2 linked regions of the Actinokineospora baliensis genome follow. The protein of the gene in region 1 interacts with the protein of each later gene in a pairwise test. Links are inferred from orthologs where the notes say so. Each region holds a gene or a part of one and is shown in the gene's direction. Other genes may lie near its edges. The genes, in order: rpsL and rimP.

Region 1 (3,382 bases):
GGCCAGGTCTGTGGGCGAGCCACGACGGCACGGCGAGCACCTCGGCTGTGCTCGACTACGACCACATGGGCAGCGCGGTCGAAGTGTTGGCCAACAGCCAGATCCCGTACCCCGCGGTGCTCGAGGCGGCCGTCGGCTTCTTCCGGTCCCGCGGTGACCGCCCGGCGTCGGTGCGGTGGCAGCGGGAAGGCGCTGACTAAGAGCGACACCACGCCGCCGGGAGCTTTCGAACGCTCCTTCGAGTGGACCAGCCGCGCGCCCGCTTGGGTACCCCCGTTTTGACCTCCTTGACCACCCGCCCACCACCGCGAACTTCGGGTCGGCGATCAGCCCCCGTCCCCGCACAAGTGGCACACCGTGTGCACCTCGTCCGGCACATCCCCGATGTCATCGTCGTCCTCCACCGCCCCATCACAGCGCGAATCCCCAACTCCCGCCAGCCCTCGACCCACCACCAAGGCCCTCACCGCCTTCCTCCTAGACGGCGAATAGACCACGCCTGAAGTCAGCCCGTATCGCGGCGGGATAAACTCCCTCCACTTCATTGGCCGTCAATCGGATGCGGACGGGCAACCTCAGTGGATTCCATCCCCCAGCGCATCGCCTACGTGGACGAGACGAGCGCGAAAACGGGTGCTGGCACTCGCCTTTACGGCCTCGCGGCGGTGCTCACCCAGGCCCAGCACCACCCGGTGATCGAGGCCGAGCTGACCAATGCCCTGCCGCCCGGCCGCGGCTACCTGCACCACTACGACGAGCCACCGGACCGGCGCGCGGCCATCGCGAAGATCATCGCGAACCTGCCCCTTGACGGGGCCATTCTGCTCGCCGAGGTGTCGTCGAGTCAGCAGCAGGAACGGGCGAGAACCCGTCTGCTGGCGCACCTGCTGCCCCGGCTGCAGCACCAGGAGGGGGTGGAGCGCGTCTACCTGGAAAGCAGATCGGGCGCGGATCGCCACGACCGCAGGACGCGCGAGCGGTTGCGGTCGTCCCGGCGCATCTCCACCGACTTCCGCGTCGACCACGTCGGCAAGTCGGCCACGCCGCTCGTGTGGTTGCCGGACTTTGTCGCGGGCGCCTACATCGCGGCCATGTTCCACGGGGAGGCCGAGCCGTGGGACATCCTCACCACGAGCCACGTCGTTGACGTGTGCAAGCCCTGAACAGCGCGAAACCCGGGGTCCCACGACGACGCGGGCACGTTCCCGGGCTCACTTCTGCCGCATCCGCGGATCGACAGCTTGTGACCTAAGGTTAGCCGAGATCCCCCGGCGCTTCAAACCGAGCCGTGGGCGCCGCCTCCGTTGACTGAGAGCGACACCACACCGCCGGGTGCTTTCGAACACTCCTTCGAGTGGACCAGCCGCGCGCCCGCTTGGGTACCCCCGTTTTGACCTCCCCGTCACGACCAAGGTATCTTTGCTACTCGTGCCCGACCCATGTCGGGTCGGTCCGTGTGCCTGTGCCGCGCGGTCCACGCCGACGGTGTCCACCTGGATGTCGCCGGGTGGACTCCTGCCAGTCACGCCGGAGTTCCTCCCGAACCCCGCTGGGATGGTTTTCTTCCCGTGCGGGAGCCGCGAGAGCGGGCGACACGCCCGACCTCGGGGGGCGGGCGGAGTAGCAGGAACCGCAAGTACACAGTGCCTTCGGCGCCCCGCGCGGGCGTCGGGAGTGATCAGAGAAAGCCGGTCTATGCCCACGATCCAGCAGCTGGTCCGCAAGGGCCGCCAGGACAAGGTCGCCAAGCAGAAGACTGCGGCTCTCAAGGGGAGCCCGCAGCGGCGTGGCGTGTGCACCCGCGTGTACACCACCACCCCGAAGAAGCCGAACTCCGCCCTCCGCAAGGTCGCCCGCGTGAAGCTGACCAGCGGTATCGAGGTCACGGCGTACATCCCGGGCGAGGGGCACAACCTGCAGGAGCACTCGATGGTGCTCGTGCGCGGCGGCCGCGTTAAGGACCTCCCGGGTGTTCGGTACAAGATCATCCGCGGCTCGCTGGACACGCAGGGCGTGAAGAACCGCAAGCAGGCGCGCAGCCTCTACGGCGCGAAGAAGGAGAAGAGCTGACATGCCCCGTAAGGGACCGGCCCCGAAGCGGCCGCTGATCTCCGACCCGGTGTACAGCTCGCCGCTGGTCACCCAGCTCATCAACAAGGTGCTCAAGGACGGCAAGCGCTCGGTCGCCGAGCGCATCGTCTACGGCGCCCTGGAAGGTGCCCGCGACAAGACCGGCACCGACCCGGTCGTCACCCTCAAGCGCGCCCTCGACAACGTGAAGCCGACCCTGGAGGTCAAGAGCCGCCGCGTCGGTGGTGCGACCTACCAGGTGCCGATCGAGGTCAAGCCGGGTCGCTCGACGACCCTGGCGCTGCGCTGGTTGGTGTCCTTCTCGCAGGCGCGCCGGGAGAAGACCATGATCGAGCGGCTGATGAACGAGCTCCTCGACGCCTCCAACGGTCTTGGCGCCAGCGTCAAGCGCCGCGAGGACACGCACAAGATGGCCGAGTCCAACAAGGCCTTCGCCCACTACCGCTGGTGATCTCACGGGCGTCCGCCATCCCGGCGGGCGCCTCAGCGGCGCCGTAGCTCAAGGACAGGGGAAGAACCCGTGGCACTCGACGTGCTGACCGACCTCGCCAAGGTCCGCAACATCGGGATCATGGCCCACATCGACGCGGGCAAGACCACGACGACCGAGCGGATCCTCTTCTACACGGGGATCAGCTACAAGATCGGCGAGGTGCACGACGGCGCCGCGGTCATGGACTGGATGGAGCAGGAGCAGGAGCGGGGGATCACCATCACCTCCGCCGCCACCACCTGCTACTGGAAAGACCACCAGATCAACATCATCGACACCCCCGGGCACGTCGACTTCACCGTCGAGGTGGAGCGGTCGCTTCGGGTGCTCGACGGTGCGGTCGCGGTGTTCGACGGCAAGGAGGGCGTCGAGCCCCAGTCCGAGCAGGTGTGGCGCCAGGCCTCCAAGTACGACGTGCCGCGCATCTGCTTCGTGAACAAGATGGACAAGCTCGGCGCCGACTTCTACTTCACCGTGCGCACGATCTCCGAGCGCCTCGGCGCCAAGCCGCTGCCGATCCAGCTCCCGATCGGGTCGGAGGGCGACTTCATCGGCGTCGTCGACCTGGTCGAGATGCGGGCGCTCACCTGGCGCGGCGAGGTCAAGAAGGGCGAGGACTACGCCATCGAGGAGATCCCGGCGGATCTGCTCGACAAGGCCAAGGAGTACCGGGACGCCCTCGTCGAGGCCGTCGCCGAGACCGATGACGAGCTCATGGAGCTCTACATCGGCGGCGAGGAGCTCAGCATCGAGCAGATCAAGACCGGCATCCGCAAGATCGTCACCGACGGTTCGGCG
Region 2 (15,936 bases), 6.1 Mb from region 1 along the record:
CCACCTACGCCTCCACCATGTTCGGTAAGGCGCGCGAAGCGGAACAGGTCCACGACCTAGCGGTGGACCCAGAGCGGGTTCGCGCGGTCTTCCTCGAGTTCGCGTTCGCGGGCGCGTTGCCCGCAAAGGCCCTCTCCGCGTACGCCAAGGGCCTCGCCAGTCGCCACGACGCCGCGGACGCCTTCGACAGGTTCCGCACCCTCTGCCTTGAGCGCGTCCGGGCCGGGCTGCCACCACACGCCGGGATGCCTGAAGACCTGCGCAGGCTGGCCAAGGCCGCAAAGCTCGACGTCCGTGCCGAAGACGAGCGCGTACTGCGTGAGGTGCTGGGAACATCGTCTATCGCCCGCGCGGCAGCTGGCTTCTGGAAGTCCTATCGCGATCCGCTGGTCTCCTTGGCACAGAACGACCCCGAGATCCGAGCGCGGCTGTTGGCGTTCGTTCCGCAGCAGACGTCCACACTGGACCTCTGGTTGGACATCCTCACCGCGGGCGGCGCCACCCAAGCCCTGACCGGCCCTGCGGACCCCGCCGTGTCCATCACGCCCGCGGCGTGGTTGACCTCCGTTGTCGCCACGCGATCCGTCGGTTGGCGGGACGCGCCCCGTTCCGCTGCCCTGCTCACCCTGGTCGAGAAGATGGCGGCCAGGCTCGCCGCCGGGGGAGAGCGGGTACGCCTGTCCGGCAGGTGGTACGAGTCGGAACTCGACCTGATCGACCTGCTGCTCGCCCACGGCATCCCCGTCGAGTCCGACGCCACTGAGGCCGACGTGTGGGAGTGGCTCGTCGACGAGACCCCCGGCCGCCGCGATCTCAGCGCCTACGCGGCCAGTGAGCACGGCGCGGTGCTCGGCGCGGGTGTCGTTGACTGCCTGCGCAACAACTCCGACGAGGACGACGTCGCCACGAGTCAACTGGTCCGCGAGATCCTGGGCGTGCCGGGGCTGCGGATCGCGCTGCGCGACTGGATCACCAAGAACACCGAGGCGATCGGGCTCACCGTCCCCAGCCTCACGCAGACCCTGACCGAGTTCGCCGCGCTCCGGGTCCCCGAGGTCTTCACCGACGTGCCGGACGCGGTCGGGGCGCTCGCCGGGGTCGACATCCCCGAGGCGCTGCGGCGGACCCTGCGCGCCGGACTGCTCGACGAACTGGGCTGGCCCGCGGTGGAGGAAGCCGCCGCGAAGTTCACCGACTCGGTCGCGCTCAGCGGCGAAGGGTGGCCCGCGCTGGTTCTGGGGCGCGGGGACTCCTTCGTCGTAGCCGGGCCCGACGGCCTGCTGGCCGAGCACATCGCCAAGATCCCCGCCGCCGCGCGCCACCAGTGGTACCACGACACCACGGCCGCTTGGTTCGACGGCGTGTTGCTGGTGAGTTGGTCCGGCCCCAACCGTCGCCTCGCGTACTGGAGTGACAACCCAGGCCACCACATCGCGCCCGGCGCCACCGATCCGTTCGACTCTTACGACGTCCACGCGTCGGTGGCGCTACCCGGCGGCGGGCGGTTCACCGGTGGGCGAACGGTCCACGTTGGCGACACGGTGATTCCTCTCCCGCGCCCCGCCTATAGCGACGGCACCACCGTGTGGGCCACGGCGCAGTGGCTTGAGGTAGACCCGCTCACAGGTAAGGCAGGCCGCGAGAGCCTGCCCGCTTTCCTCGATGGGGTCGAGGGGCTTGAGCGTCAGTACTGCGATCTGCGGCCTATAGCGCCTGGCACCGAGGCAAGCCCACTGGGCGCCAAGAACGGCCTACACGGGTGGCGAGTCCACAAGGACGCAAACGGCACATGGGTCGGTGAAGGTATTGACGGTCGTCGGGTCCAGGCGGATGTGCCGGTGTCCGGGCTGCTGGACCTGCCCGGCGCTCGACTGGCGGTGAGCGAGCAAGACGACGGGTTTGCCCTGCTCGATGCCGACGGCACTACCGTCGCCACGCTCGACTACGCCGACAACCACCCGACTTATGCCGCTGGCACGCCCGTTGTCATGCCTCTGCGGTGGTGGCATCTACTGCGCCCACGCGATGAGGCCGGTTCGGCTGCTTTGCGTGAGGTGAGCAGGGAAGCCGCCGAAGCGATGCTGGCTGTCGCGGTCGCCGAGGTCGACAGATCGGACTGGGACGGCGACCTCGACGAGTACGACATCGACGACAGCCACGCCCGGTACACCGACCTGGTCAACGGCAAGCGCGACGCACTGGCCACCGCGGTGCTCGGCGCGTTGCCCGAGATCAGCCACCCGGGGCTCCTCGCGGGCGTGCTGTCCGTGGTGCGCCAAGCCGCCCGGCTGGTGGTCGCCCACCGGCCCTTCACCACGATCACCCTCCCGGCGGGGGAGCGGGAACAGGACCAGACCGGACCGGACGTGACCGAGAACCAGGTCTCGGTCGCGCTCGACTGGCTTGGGAGGCACCGCAACGAGAGCGCCGGTCCCGCGCGGACCGGGCTGCCCGCGCTGACCGCCGCCCTGCGGGAGATCGCGTCCCGGCCGGAGCAGGCCGCCGAAGACCTCCCCGAGTGCCGCACCTACTTCTGGGGCGACCTGATGCCGTACGTGGGCGCGATCGCGATGCGCGCGGCCTCCCCGATCACCCCGGCCGAGCACCGCGACACGCTCGCGCTGGTGCTGCGGTGGATCGCCGACAGCGGGATGCTCGACCAGCCCGGGCAGTGGCGGCGGGTCGTCGCGACGGTGCCCGAGGACCAGACCGCACAACGCCACCGGGTCCACCCGACACCAGGCGGCTTCATCGCCGTCGCGTACACGAGCTGGTACGGCCCCGGCGGTGACGCCACCGGCGTCCAGTTCACCAGGACCCCGGACGAGTTCGCGCTCCCCGACGGGTGGGAGCTCAAGACCGCAGACCCGGTCTCGGCCCTCGACAGCGCGTGGATCAACCGGTTCCTCGACGTCTTGGCCGAGCGCGGCCCATACCTGTGGCGCCCGGAATCCGTGGCGGCGCTCGTTGAACGCACCGGGCTGGGCTCCGCCGAGTCGGCCTACATGCTCGCGGGTATGCCCATGGCGTTCCGCGCCAGCAACGGGTTCATCAGCGCCGAGGAGCGCGCTGTGCTCGGGTTGTCGCAGCCCGGCGCGAAGGCGGCGCGGGAGCGCATGCGCGACTTGCGCGAACGTTTGCGCCAGCAGTTGCTCGCTGCTGCCGCGCCCGCGGAACCGGGTGACCTGTGGACCACCGGGCCCAATGCGGCGGCAGTGGCCGAGGTGTGGACCGCGGAGTTCGGCGCGGTGACGCCCGTGGACGACGACGTGTTGGCCGACGCCACCAAGCGGTTCCCGTCGATGCGCGGCGTCGCGGGTGTGGTCACGGCGTTGTTGAACCCCGCCAGCACCAAGTGGCTCAACACCGACGCCGACTACCGGCTCGTCGACGGGCACCTCGAGGAACGGGTCAAGGACGGCTTCACCGACTCGACCCTGTTCGGCATCGCCCACCTGCTGCTGTGGCTGGCCCAACGGCTTCCGGGGGATTCCCCGCACCGGGAAGCGCTCGCGCGGTCGCTGGAGTTGGCCAGGGAGCGGGTCGCCCACCCGGGGTTCGGCCTGTCCCTCGGCGGCTGGTTCGACGCGGACGAGGTGCGGACGCTGACCGGCGCCGAACCGTCCACAGAGGTCGGTCACATCCCCGCCAGGGACTGGCTCGACGTCCACTTCGACGGCGAGGACTACTCGTTCACCGCCTGGCCGGGCCGCATCGGGCCGCACGACCGGGACCTCGTCGCCGCCGTCGCCGAGTTGGTGCACTCCCGCGACTTCGAGGTCCTGGACCTGCTGGCCGCGGCGGGCACCACCGCCGCGTGCACGGCGCCGCCGGTCAACGGCTACTACCAGGACGCGTCGATCTCCGTGCCGGACCTGGTGGCCGAGGTCGCCGCCCACCACGACCTGCACCCGGACGCCGCCGTGCTCTACCTGCAGCTGCTGGCCTTACCGGACCCGACAGACGCCAACGTCGCCCGCTGGACCGGCTGGAAACCCGCCCGCCTCCGCGCGGCCCGCACCGCCCTCGCCGAAACCGACCTGGTGCTCACCGCCAAACGCGCCCGCGCGGGCCGCAGCCTGTTCCTCCCCGGCGGCTGGCTCGCCCTCGCCAGCCCGCACCTACCGCTCGAAGCCTGGAAAGCCCCGCTGTACAACCTCCCCGAGCACCCGTGGCTCGTCATCACCCCCCTGGAGCCCGTCCCCGACCTGTTCACCCGAGCCTGGACCCGAACCCGCACCGGCGACGCCCCCGCCTACGACCGCCTCGACACCGCCCGCCGCCGCTGACTAGCTGCGGGGGCGGATGGTCTTGATGATCTGGTCGATGATCGCCGGGTTGAGGGCGTCGGGGACGCCTTCGTCTATGTAGATCATGAAGAGGGCTGTGGAGGTGCCGTGGCGGAAGGCGACTGAGGTGAACAGGACTGTGGGGGAGGGGCAGTCGCTGGGGTGGGTGATGGTTACTCGGGCGGTGGCGGAGATGGCCTCGACGCCGTTGGCGATGGTGGTGGGGGTGGGGGGTGTGGTGGCCACGGGGGCTCTGGTGTCGTCGGGGTTGAGGGCGGCGGCGTCGGCGAAGAGGCGGGCGCCGTTGAGGGCGGCGCGTTCTGGGTCGGTCGAGCCGACCGAGACGAAGCCGGTGTGGCCGCGGTAGGAGCCTCGGGACTCGGGGCAGACCTCGGGTTTGTAGGTCGTCGCGCCGTGCATGATGGCGACCGCGTTGCCGTTGTTGTCGTTGAAGCCGACCACGGTGCCGAGGTTTTCGACCTTCCAGTCCTCCGGGACGTCGTAGACGAGCTGTTCCTTCACCGACAGCACGCCCTGCCAACCGGGCCTGGTGGACGGCACCCGGACACCCGTCGGCTGCGGGAGGCTGACCGTGGGCGGCGGCGACGTGGTGGGTGCGGCGACCGCTACCGGCTCAGGGGAGTCGTCGACGAGCGCGACAACGGCGACGACGGCGCCGACCAACAACGCCAGGACCACCGCGAGCAGCACGACCCACCGCGTGTTCCCGCGCGGTGGTGGCGGTGGCGGGAGCGGTGGCGGGTACGCCCCGAAGCTCTGGTGCCCCAGTGGTCGCCCGCTCAGGGGGTCCACCTGGTAGGGCTCGCTCATGTGGTGCGCAGCAGCGTCGCCACGACGGCGTCGGTGTCGGTCAGGTCGGTCAGCACCACGTCCGCCCCGCAGGCCACGAGTTCCTCCACCGAGTACCGCCCGGTGGCGACCGCCACCCCGACCGCCCCGTGGTGGTGCGCCGCCGCCACGTCGTGCGGTGTGTCGCCGATCACCACGACCGAGCGCGGCGCGAACACCGCGCCGTACTTGGCCTGCGCCGCCCGCGTGGCCGCCGCGACCAGCTCGTGCCGGTCGGCCGACACCGAGCCGTACCCGCCGACCTCCAGGTCGACGTGGGGCAGCAGGTCGAACGCGGCCAGCTTGCAGTCGGCCAGCTCCACCAGGTTCCCCGTGACCAGCGACTGCACGACCTCCGCCCGCTCGGCCAGCGCGGCGAGCACCTGGGGCGCCCCCGGCAGCGCGCGCCCCAGCGACGGCAGGTCCGGGCGGGCGGCGGTGGCGATGGTGATGAGCTCGGCGAACATCCGCTCGACGTGCTCCTCGGTCCAGTCGACGCCGTGCGCCTCCAGCAGCTCCACGGTGATCGAGCGCTCCGTGCGGCCGGGGAAGGCGGGCACGTGCGCCAGCTCCACCCCCAGCACGCTGGTCAGGGCCTGGCCGTACCAGGCGTGCCCGGTGCCGCTGTAGTCGACGAGGGTCTGGTCAACGTCCCACAGGACCAGGGTGGTCTTTTCGGTCACCTGGCCATGGTGGCACGCCGGTCAGAGCGGCCGGACGCTGTCGGCGATCGAGGCCAGGTCGGCGTCCTTGGCCGTCGGCGGTGTCGCCGGACCGCCCTCGGTGTCGCCGTTGACCACCAGCAGCCGCAGGTCGGTGCCGTCGTCGAGCAGCACGACCACCAGCTTCCCCTTGCCTGCCAGGCACTGGTCGCCCGCGCTGGTCACCTCGGCCTCGACGCGCACACCCTTGTACTGCTTGTCGTCCGCGCCGGTCACGGTGATCGCCTTCGGTGTGCCCGTGACCACGTCCACGGCCGTGCCGCCGTTGTAGAACTCGGTGCCGAACGCCTTCGCGATCTCGGTGGCCCGCTGGTCCAACTCGCCCTTGGCGACCTTGCCGCCGCCCACGACGCCGCGGCTGTAGTTCTTGCCGCCGCAGTCGTAGGGGGTGAGCCCGACCAGATGGTCGATGGCCACGCCCGGCAACGACTTCAGCGTGATCGGTTGCGCCGACTCGACCGGTGTCCACGTGTCCGGCACGGCGTAGGAGATCTTGGCCGTGTCGTTCTCGATCACTCGGCCCGCCCGCTTGGTGGTGGTCGTGGTCGTCGTCTTGCGGCTGGTGGTCGTCGAGGTCGGGCCCGTGGTGGTGGTCGCCGTCGTGCTGCTCGGGGGCAGGGCCGGGGTGCTGGACTGCTGCTGCAGCAGCACGACCGCGGTCACCGCACCCACGACCAGCACGATTGCCACCACCGACAGGACGATCACGAGCCTGCGCCGGTCGGGTTTGGGTGGGCCCGGGTAGAAGCCCAGGCCCTGGTAGTCGCCGCCGGGGTAGGTCATGGGCGCCGACAGTACCGGTCGGACAGTCCCGCCGCCGTTGACCCGGTCACCGTCGGGGCCGGACGCTGTCGGCCATGCCGCGCAGGTCGTCCCCGGAGGCGGTGGGCGCGGTGTCGCCGCGGTCGTCGGTGTCGGCGCTGAGCACCACCACCGCCGTCCCCGCCGCGGTGGCCAGCGCGACGACCGTGACCACGCCCCTGGTGCTGGCGCACCGGTCGGCGACCTCACCGGCGGTCACCTCCGCGTCGGCCCTGATGAGCGTGCCGCGGGCCCCGTCCCGCACGATCGGCGTCGGCCGCGACAGCGTCACCTTCGCCGTCTGGCTGCCGTCGCTGTACTGGTCGGCGGCGATGGCCGCCGCCAACTCCGCGGCCACCTCGGCGGGGTCGCCGTCGACGCGCCCGCTGCCCGCGAACGCCCGCCCGTACTCGGCGCCCTGGCACAGGTAGGTCCCGAAGTCCGCGAGGTGGGTGAGCACCGCGCCGGAGGACGACTCCAGCGTCTCGGTCTCCGGGGCGAGCGCCCAGTTCGACGGCACCTCGTAGCGCAGGCCCGCCGCGTCGTCGTCGACGACCTGCCAGCCGGGCAGGTTGGGGGAGGCGGGGGCGGCCGGTCGGGTCCTGGTGGGCGGGACTGCGGTCACGTGCGGGGCGTCCGGGTCGTCCTCGTGCGATCTGAGGACGGCGACGGTGGCCAGGACCGCCACGGCCGCCGCGAGCGAGAGGGCCGCGACGGCCGCCCGCTGGGTGCGCACCGGATGACCGTAGCCCAGCCGGACCGGGGTCGGTCCGGCAGTCGATTTCAACACGCGTTGACTTCCGTGCCGCGCGGGCCCTACCCTGGCGGCGTAATTCAACGACTGATGAATCCGGAGAACCCGATGTCCAGCTCCCGCCTGGTCGCCCTGCTCGCGGTCGTGGGTGCCGCGGTCGCCGCCGTCCTCGGCCTGCTCACCTTCGGCAGCCAGGCCAGCGCCCGCCCCGACGGCGTCCCGCTCGCCGTCGCGGCCGCCGACCCGCTGCGCCCGGCGGCCGAGAAGATCGCCGCCCACGGTGGCGAGGCCGTCGCCTGGCGGGTCGAGACCCCCGACGGCGCTCGCCGGGCCCTGGCCGACAAAGAGGTCTACGGCGTGCTCGAACTCGGCGCGGGCGGGGCGACGATCGTGCTGTCCGGCGCGGTCAACCCGCAGGGCACCCAGGTCGCCCAGCAGGTGCTCACCGGGGCCGCCGCCGCACTCGGTGGCCAGGTCCGCACCGAGATGATCTCCCCGGCGAGCACGGCGGGCCGGACCGCGCCGCTGGCCGCTTCCGCGCTGCTGTGGATCGGCGGGCTCGTCGCGGGCGCCGGGCTCGTGGTGCTCGGCGGCAGGCTGGGCGTGAAGGCCGAGCCCGCGCACCGCATCGGGCTGATCGCGGGGGTCAGCGTCACCGGGGTCGCCGTTGTCGCGGGGTTCCTGGCCCTGTGGGATTCCGGGCTACCGCTGGACTTCGCCGTCCTGGGCTACCTCTTGCTCACCGCGGTCGCCTTCGTCGCACTGCAAGGCGCGCTGCTGCACCACCTCGGCATCCGCGCGATGGCCCTGCTCGGGCCGCTCTACCTGATCGCCCCGGCGGTGGCGGGGCAGGTCCCGGAGATGCTCGACCCGGCCTACCGCGCGCTCTTGTGGTCCTGGACGCCGTTCCGGTTCGCCGCCGAGGGGCTCCGCAGCCTCCTGCAGGGCACGCCTGACGCGCCGGACGTGACGCTGGGCCTGCTCGTGCTCGGCGGCATCGCCGTGGCCGGACTCGTCGCGGTCGTCCTGCCGAACGCGCGCAAGGCCGCTCAGCCCGCCAAGTAGCTCAGCCTGACCTTGCGCACCGGGTTGTCCACATTGGTGTCCACCAGGCAGATCGACTGCCACGTGCCCAGCATCATCCGTCCACTGAGGACGGGGATGCTGGCGTACGGCGGTACCAGCGCGGGCAGCACGTGGTCGCGGCCGTGACCGGGCGAGCCGTGCCGGTGCCGCCAGGCGAAGTCCTTCGGCAGCAGCGCCCGCAACGCGGCGAGCAGGTCGTCGTCGCTGCCCGCGCCCGTCTCCAGCACCGCGACCCCGGCGGTGGCGTGCGGGACCCAGACGTGCAGCAAGCCGTCCACCGCGCCCGCCTCGGCCAAGAACTCCGCGCACCGGCCGGTCAGGTCGTGGACGACCTCGGTGTCGCCGGTCGTGATCTCGAACTCCTCGCTGTGCACCCCACCCACCGTACTGTTTTGGACGTGCGCACCGCCTTTGGAGAGCTGTTCGACGTCCCGACCGGGTACCTCAACTCCGCGAGCATCGGCGTGCCGCCCGCCCGCGTGGTCGCCGCCGTCGGGGCCGCTGTCGAGCGGTGGGGACGCGGCGAGGACCCTCCGCCCGTGTTCGACCCGCACGTCGCGACCGCGCGCGCGGCGTGGGCGGGCCTGGTCGGGGCAGACCCGGCCGAAGTCGCCATCGGCGCGAGCGTCTCGCAGCTCGTCGCCATGGTCGCCGCCGCTGTGCCGGACGGCACCCGGGTGCTCACCGCCCGGGGCGAGTTCACCAGTGTGACCTTCCCGTTCGCCGCCCAAGGCCACCGCGGCGTCACCGTCACCGAGGTGGATCCCACCGACCTGGTCGACCACGCCCCCGGCCACGACCTGGTCGCCGTCAGCGCCGTGCAGTCCGCGGACGGGGTGATCGCCGACCTGCCGGGCCTGCGCGCCGCCGGAACGCGCGTCCTGCTCGACGTCACCCAGGCCCTCGGCTGGCTCCCCATGGACCTGACCTGGGTCGACTGGGTCGTCGGCGCCGGATACAAGTGGCTCGTATCCCCGCGCGGCGCCTCTTGGCTCGCGGTCCGCCCCCAGGCCCGCGAGTGGACCCGGCCCGTCGCCGCAGGCTGGTACGCCGGAGAAGACCCGTGGGACTCGATCTATGGCCTGCCGCTGCGCCTAGCGGACAGTTCGCGCGCCTACGACATCGGCCCGGCCTGGTTCTCCCAAGTCGGCGCCGCCGCAGCGCTGCCGTGGCTCGCTAGCCTCGACCAGGTCGCAGTGCGTGACCACGTCGTTGGGCTCGCCGACAGCCTCTTAGCCCAGCTGGACCTGCCACCGCAGGGCTCCGCGATCGTCGCCCTCGACCTGCCCGGTGCCGCCGAACAACTCGCGGAAGCGGGTGTTCGCTGTGCCAACCGGGCAGGCCGCACCCGGCTCGCCTTCCACCTCTACAACACCGCCGAAGACGTCGACGTGGCGGTCGCCGCAATCCGACGTGGACGACTCGGATGAAACGGGTCGAATGACACCGGCGGGCCACACCAACTACTGTCAGCGTTCGTGTCGGATCCCCAGCGCCCCGGACCGCCTTGGCCCCCCGAGCAGTACAACCGCTCCGGGGAGACCGAGTGGATCCCGCGCGTGCAAGCGGGCCGACGCCCCGACGAACCGTTCCGCTTCCAGGAGCAGGCACCCGCCCCGACCGGCAACCCGGCGCTGACCTGGGCGTTGCGCATCGCGGGCCTGGTCGCCATCGCCGTGATCTCCGGATTCGTGTTCTGGTACGTGCAGGGCGAGAGCACCCAGCAGACCACCCCGAGCACCGAGCAGACCCGACCGAAGGCCCCGGGCGTCTACACCTTCGTCGCCCACCCGGATGTCCCCCGACCGAGGGTCGACAGCGACTGCCAGCAGCACGCCTACGGCAAGACCAAGCAGCTGCTCTCGCAGCCGGGCCAGTGCACCAAGGTCACCCAGGCCATGTACACCGCCGACGTCGGCGGCAAGCAGGCGCTGGTCTCGGTGTCGGTCGTGCACATGGCCGACAAGGAGAAGGCCGCGGGCCTCATCGCGCTCACCAACGAGGACGAGACCGGCAACGTCAACGACCTGGTCCGCGAGGGCGTCGTCAAAGCCGCCCCGCTCAAGTCGGTCAGCAACGGCTACGACTCCCAGCTCAACGGCACCGTCGTGGTCATCGTCGAGGCCGACTACGCCCCCTCGGGCGGCAAAGCGGTCGGCACGAAGGCGGACAAGCCCCAGCTCGACAAGGTCTGCGCCGACGCGCTGCGGCTCGGTGCCGAGATCGACCCCGACACCGGCGGCTGAACCCGTCGGCGTGAAGTGACGCGAAACTCCTACTCCCGGGCCCGCGCCGCCCGATACCACGCCTGAGGAGTGCCACCGGTGCTCGGTGGCGCCGTCGGCGCGGGCTCGTCCGCGCACCGGACAGGGAGAGGCTCGCATGGCTGATTCAGGGACTCGCAACCCGCTGCGGCGCAGTGTCGGCACCCGGGTGTTCAGCGCTTTCCTCGTGCTCGCCGTCGTCGTCATCGCGCTCGGCGTGTTCAGCCTCACCCAGCAGGCGAACGTCAGCGACCGGGCCGCCTCGATCTCCGAGGACACCGTCACCCCGCTGGTGGACGTCAAGTCCGTGCAGACCAACAACCTCTCCGCGCTGACCACCGACGTGGTCATGGAGACCGTCAAGGACCCCGGCGCCCTGGAGAGCCTGGCCAAGGGCCGCGACCAGCAGCTCGCCGACACCGACGCCGCCTTCGCCAAGCTGGCCGGCAGCATCCCGGCCGAGCTGCAGCCGATGCTCACCCAGCTCAAGAGCGACAACGAGACCTTCTGGACCTCGCACAAGAACCGCCGCGCCGCCACCGCCGCCGGTGACACCGCCAACGAGGTCAAGTACAACCAGGAAGCCCAGCAGAACCTGCCCAAGGTCACCGCCGACTTCGCGAACCTGACCGACGCGCTGGTCCGCTACGCCGAGACCCAGCGCCAGGAGATCGCGGACATGACCGCCACCTCCCGCTGGCTGACCATCGGCGTCATCGCTGCCGCCGTGCTGCTGGCCCTCACCCTCGGCTGGCTGCTGACCCGCAGCATCCGCAGGCCGGTCCGCGGCCTGCAGGACTACGCCAACCGGGTCGCCGCGGGCGACCTCACCCAGAAGCTGTCCGTGAGCTCGCAGGACGAGATCGGCGAGATGGGCCGGGCGCTGCACCACGCGGTCAACGAGATCCGCACCGTCGTCTCCGACGTCGCCGAGTCCGCCTCCGGCCTGGCCGGGTCCGCCGACCGGCTCGCCGCCACCAACGGCAGGCTCACCGACGCCGCGGGCTCCACCTCGCACCGCGCCGGTGAGGTGTCCAACGCCGCGGGCCGCGTGTCCGACAGCGTCGGCACCGTCTCCGCCGCCGCCGACGAACTCGGCGCCTCCATCCGCGAGATCGCCGCGAACACCTCCGAGGCGGCCAAGGTCGGCGCCGAGGCCACCGCCACCGCCCAGCACACCAACGACATCATCACCCGCCTCGGCTCCTCCTCGGCCGAGATCGGCGACGTCCTCAAGACCATCCGCTCCATCGCCGAGCAGACCAACCTGCTGGCGCTCAACGCCACCATCGAGGCCGCCCGCGCCGGTGACGCGGGCAAGGGCTTCGCCGTCGTCGCCGGTGAGGTCAAGGACCTGGCCCAGGAGACCGCCAGCGCCACCGAGGACATCGGCCGCCGGGTCGCCGCGATCCAGGCCGACACCGAGGCCGCCGTGGCCGCGATCGGGCAGATCGTGCAGGTCATCGACCGGGTCAACCAGTTCCAGTCGGCCATCGCGGTGGCCGTCGAGGAGCAGTCGGCCACCTCCGACGAGGTCAGCCGCAGCGTCTCGGAAGCCGCCAACGGCACCAACGCCATCGCCTCCGCCATCACCGAGGTCGCGGGCGCCGCCGACGAAACCTCCCGCGGCGTCACCGAAGCCGAACAAGCCACCTCGGAGCTCACCCGCCTCAGCGGCAGGCTCCAGGAAATGGTCACCCGCTTCACGTACTGACCGCTCCAGTACCGAACGCGGGTCCGGTGACCGGGCAGGGCTCCACCCCAAGGGAGCCCTGCCCGGTTTCGCCTTGTCCGGGGACGTCCGTGGGGCCAATGGCTGGCCTGAGAACACTGGGGGCGTGCTCGACGGCCGACCGGGAGGGTGCGGCTCGAAGGTGTCGGGTTGGCCGCGACATCGGCCGTGCGGTTCAGCACCTCTCGATCGGGGCCTGGGGCTGGCGTGGAGCACGGGGCGTGCTCGACGACCGCCCGGTACGCCGCTGCGGAGTGCGCGGCCCGAAGTGCCGAGCCAGCTGCGGGCGAGCCTCAGCGACACAGGGTGCGGATGGGGTGATTCCCGCCGCCGGGCGGCGGGAATCCGACATCGGCGATGCGGTTCAGCCGGGGCCTAGGGCTGGCCAGCACGCCGCTGCGGAGGGTGCGGCTCGAAGGTGCCGGGCTGGCCCCGGCGGCACAGCGGGCTGGTGGGTTGATCCCCGCCGTGGCGGCGTGGATCCGACATCGGCGGTGCGGTTCAGCACCCGTCGTCCGGGTCTAGGGCTGGCCTGGGAGTACGGGAGTCAGGGGGGTGATTCCCGCCGTCTTGCGCCATCGGGTGGCGCGGACCGCTGACTCGGTCAGGGCGAGGGCGGCGTTGGCCCGGACATCGGCGGCGACCTCGGCGTCGGTGCGTTCCAGGACGGCGCGCCAGGCGACTGTGCAGTCCTGTTCCGCGTCGATCACCAGGGTCAGGGCTGAGGCTTGGTCGGTCACCGGTTTGGGGGGTAGGTACGCGGGTTCGGCCGGGGCCGGGGTGGCACCGGAGGCGCCCAGGAGTCGCTCGGTGGTGTCGCGGCGGGTTCGGTGGGCTTGGGCGCCGTCCCCGATCGGCTTGTCGAACGAGGCCGGGAGGAAGGCGCTGACCAGGCCGTACACCCACACGGCGGCGTGTTCGGCGCCCAGGGCGGCCTGGACCGCGGCCAGCGAGTCCTGTGCCAGCGGTGCCCGGGTGGGCGGCACCGACGTCGACACCGGCTGGGTTGTCGGTTGGGTCATGCCAGCACCTCCACCAGGCACGCGCACCCCGCCGCGACCGAGCCGACCAGCCCGGCCCGGTACCTGGGCAGCGTGGCCACCAGGGCCGTCGCTTCCTGCTGGGCTTTGGTCAACGACTCGACCAGGGCCTTCGGGTCTGCCGGGGGAGTGGGGGCCTGAGTCGTGGTCGGTGCGCCGGACGAGGAGGGCTTGGGCGGGCGTTCGCGGTCCATCTCGGCCCGCAGCACCCGCGCGTGCTCGGCCCTGGCGTCCGCCACCGCCGTCGCACCCAGTGCCCGGGCGGTGGTCGCGTCCGCCAATGCCCGTGCCTCCAATTCGGCCAGCGGGTCCGGTGGTGGCGGTGCGGCCTGCGTCGGCGTGCAGGCCGCCAGCCCGACCGCGGACGCCGCCAGCAGCAGTGCGCGGCGGCTGAGGGATCCGGTGGTGCTCACGGTCGGTCATCCTGCCAGGCCCGGGTTCGGGCGGTCGGGGAGTCGGGATGATCGCCTGCGGCGGCTGTCCCATGGCGGGCGAGATACGCTAGGTGACCACGGTGGGCGGGTGTACCGCCGACCGGCAGACAATCGCACCATCGACCAGAACAGGGAGCGGCCACGGTGGCCAACCAGGGACAAGGCGACCACGTCACGGCCGAGCTGGAACCCGTGGTGGCGGGCGCCATCGCCGCGGCCGGGTTCGAGCTCGAGCAGCTCGACGTCGCCCAGGCCGGGCGCAGGCGGCTGGTGCGGGTCGTGGTCGACGGCGACGACGGGGTCGGCCTCGACGAGGTCGCCGTGGTCAGCCGGGCCGTCTCGGCGGTGCTCGACGAGCACGACGCCGTCCTCGGCGGGCCCTACACCCTCGAGGTCACCTCACCGGGGGTGGACCGGCCGCTGACCCGGCCCCGGCACTGGCGGCGGGCCAAGCTGCGGCTGGTCAAGATCCGCCCGGTGGAGGGCGCGGAGTTCACCGCAAGGGTCGGGGCGGCCGATGAGGACCCCGAAGGCGGTGTCCAGGTGCTGCTCGACGGCGAGCTGCGCCGGGTCACCTACAGCGAGGTCGCGCACGCCGTGGTCGAGGTGGAGTTCAAACAACCGCCGGTGGCGGAGATGGCGATGCTCGAAGGTCGGGCGTCCGGTACTGAGGAGGACGCGCGATGAACGTGGACATCGCGGCGCTGCGGGCGATCGAGCGCGACAAGGACATCCCGTTCGAGACGGTCATCGAGGCCATCGAGACGGCGCTGCTGACCGCCTACAAGCACACCGAGGGGCACCAGCCGCACGCGCGCATCGACATCGACAAGCGCACCGGCCTGGTCAGGGTGCTGGCCTACACGACAGGCGCCGACGGCGAGGTCGACGAGGAGTGGGACGACACCCCCGAGGGCTTCGGCCGGATCGCGGCGACCACCGCCAGGCAGGTCATCCTGCAGCGGCTGCGCGACGCCGAGCACGAGCGCACCTTCGGCGAGTTCTCCGCGAAGGAGGGCGAGATCGTCGCGGGCGTGGTGCAGCGCGACACCCGGGCCAACTCCCGGGGCATGGTGGTCGTGCAGGTCGGCGACACCGAGGGCGTGCTGCCCGCGGTCGAGCAGGTGCCGGGCGAGAACTACGAGCACGGCACCCGCATCAAGTGCTACGTGGTCGGCGTCACCCGGGGAACACGCGGGCCGCAGATCACGTTGTCGCGAACGCACCCCAACCTGGTGCGCAGGCTCTTCGCCCTGGAGGTGCCCGAGATCGCCGACGGCACGGTGGAGATCCCGGCGGTCGCCCGCGAGGCCGGGCACCGCTCGAAGATCGCGGTCCGCTCGACCGTCGCCGGGGTCAACGCCAAGGGCGCCTGCATCGGCCCGGTCGGCGCCCGGGTGCGCAACGTGATGAGCGAGCTGGCCGGGGAGAAGATCGACATCATCGACTACTCCGACGACCCGGCGACGTTCGTGGGCAACGCGCTCTCGCCCGCGAAGGTGGTGTCGGTCACGGTCGTCGACGAGCGGGCCAAGACCGCCAGGGTGGTGGTCCCGGACTTCCAGCTGTCGCTGGCCATCGGCAAGGAGGGCCAGAACGCCCGGTTGGCGGCGCGGTTGACCGGGTGGCGCATCGACATCCGCAGCGACGCGGCGGCGGGCGCGCAGGCGGCTCCGGTATCCGGTTCTGCTGACTGAGCCGGACAAGATAGACTTTCCCATGGTTCGCCATCAACACCCGGTTTCCACGCGCCTGCCTGGGGCAACCCCGGTGCGCACCTGCGTGGGGTGCCGGGCTCGGGTGGCGGCCGCGGAACTGCTGCGAGTGGTGCACGCGGACGGGGACCTGGTCCCCGATCCGCGGCGCAGGATGCCGGGCCGGGGCGCGTGGGTGCACCCCGACCCAGGGTGTCTGGCCAAGGCCGAGAAGCGGCGGGCGTTCCCCAGGGCCCTGCGGGTCCAGGAC

Evidence for each region.
Region 2: the proteins of rpsL (region 1) and rimP interact in binary tests that used the Escherichia coli proteins (3 or more experiments, as listed by UniProt). The link is inferred for Actinokineospora baliensis from one-to-one orthologs.

Annotation. Positions count from the first base shown.
Region 1 is NZ_JAFBCK010000001.1:704,767-708,148, reverse strand. What follows is about bases 676-3,382. They hold rpsL (30S ribosomal protein S12), read left to right. Parts: upstream 676-1,695; coding sequence 1,696-2,070; downstream 2,071-3,382. Other genes in these bases: fusA (elongation factor G), read left to right, coding at 2,612-3,382; rpsG (30S ribosomal protein S7), read left to right, coding at 2,072-2,542; JOD54_RS02965 (hypothetical protein), read left to right, coding at 676-1,163. Also shown: JOD54_RS02970 (Imm1 family immunity protein), read left to right, coding at 1-200; more of JOD54_RS02965, read left to right, coding at 579-675. UniProt on the Escherichia coli protein: With S4 and S5 plays an important role in translational accuracy. Interacts with and stabilizes bases of the 16S rRNA that are involved in tRNA selection in the A site and with the mRNA backbone.
Region 2 is NZ_JAFBCK010000001.1:6,833,798-6,849,733, reverse strand. Bases 13,135-15,886 are described here. They hold rimP (ribosome maturation factor RimP), read left to right. Parts: upstream 13,135-14,115; coding sequence 14,116-14,658; downstream 14,659-15,886. Other genes in these bases: JOD54_RS30310 (YlxR family protein), read left to right, coding at 15,772-15,886; nusA (transcription termination factor NusA), read left to right, coding at 14,655-15,668; JOD54_RS30325 (hypothetical protein), read right to left, coding at 13,516-13,950; JOD54_RS30330 (ferritin-like domain-containing protein), read right to left, coding at 13,135-13,519. Also shown: JOD54_RS30380 (hypothetical protein), read left to right, coding at 1-4,289; JOD54_RS30375 (DUF8017 domain-containing protein), read right to left, coding at 4,290-5,120; JOD54_RS30370 (HAD family hydrolase), read right to left, coding at 5,117-5,821; JOD54_RS30365 (DUF8017 domain-containing protein), read right to left, coding at 5,843-6,643; JOD54_RS30360 (DUF8017 domain-containing protein), read right to left, coding at 6,690-7,397; JOD54_RS30355 (YhgE/Pip domain-containing protein), read left to right, coding at 7,524-8,480; JOD54_RS30350 (YjbQ family protein), read right to left, coding at 8,465-8,875; JOD54_RS30345 (aminotransferase class V-fold PLP-dependent enzyme), read left to right, coding at 8,900-9,931; JOD54_RS30340 (hypothetical protein), read left to right, coding at 9,980-10,747; JOD54_RS30335 (methyl-accepting chemotaxis protein), read left to right, coding at 10,884-12,479; more of JOD54_RS30330, read right to left, coding at 13,019-13,134; more of JOD54_RS30310, read left to right, coding at 15,887-15,936.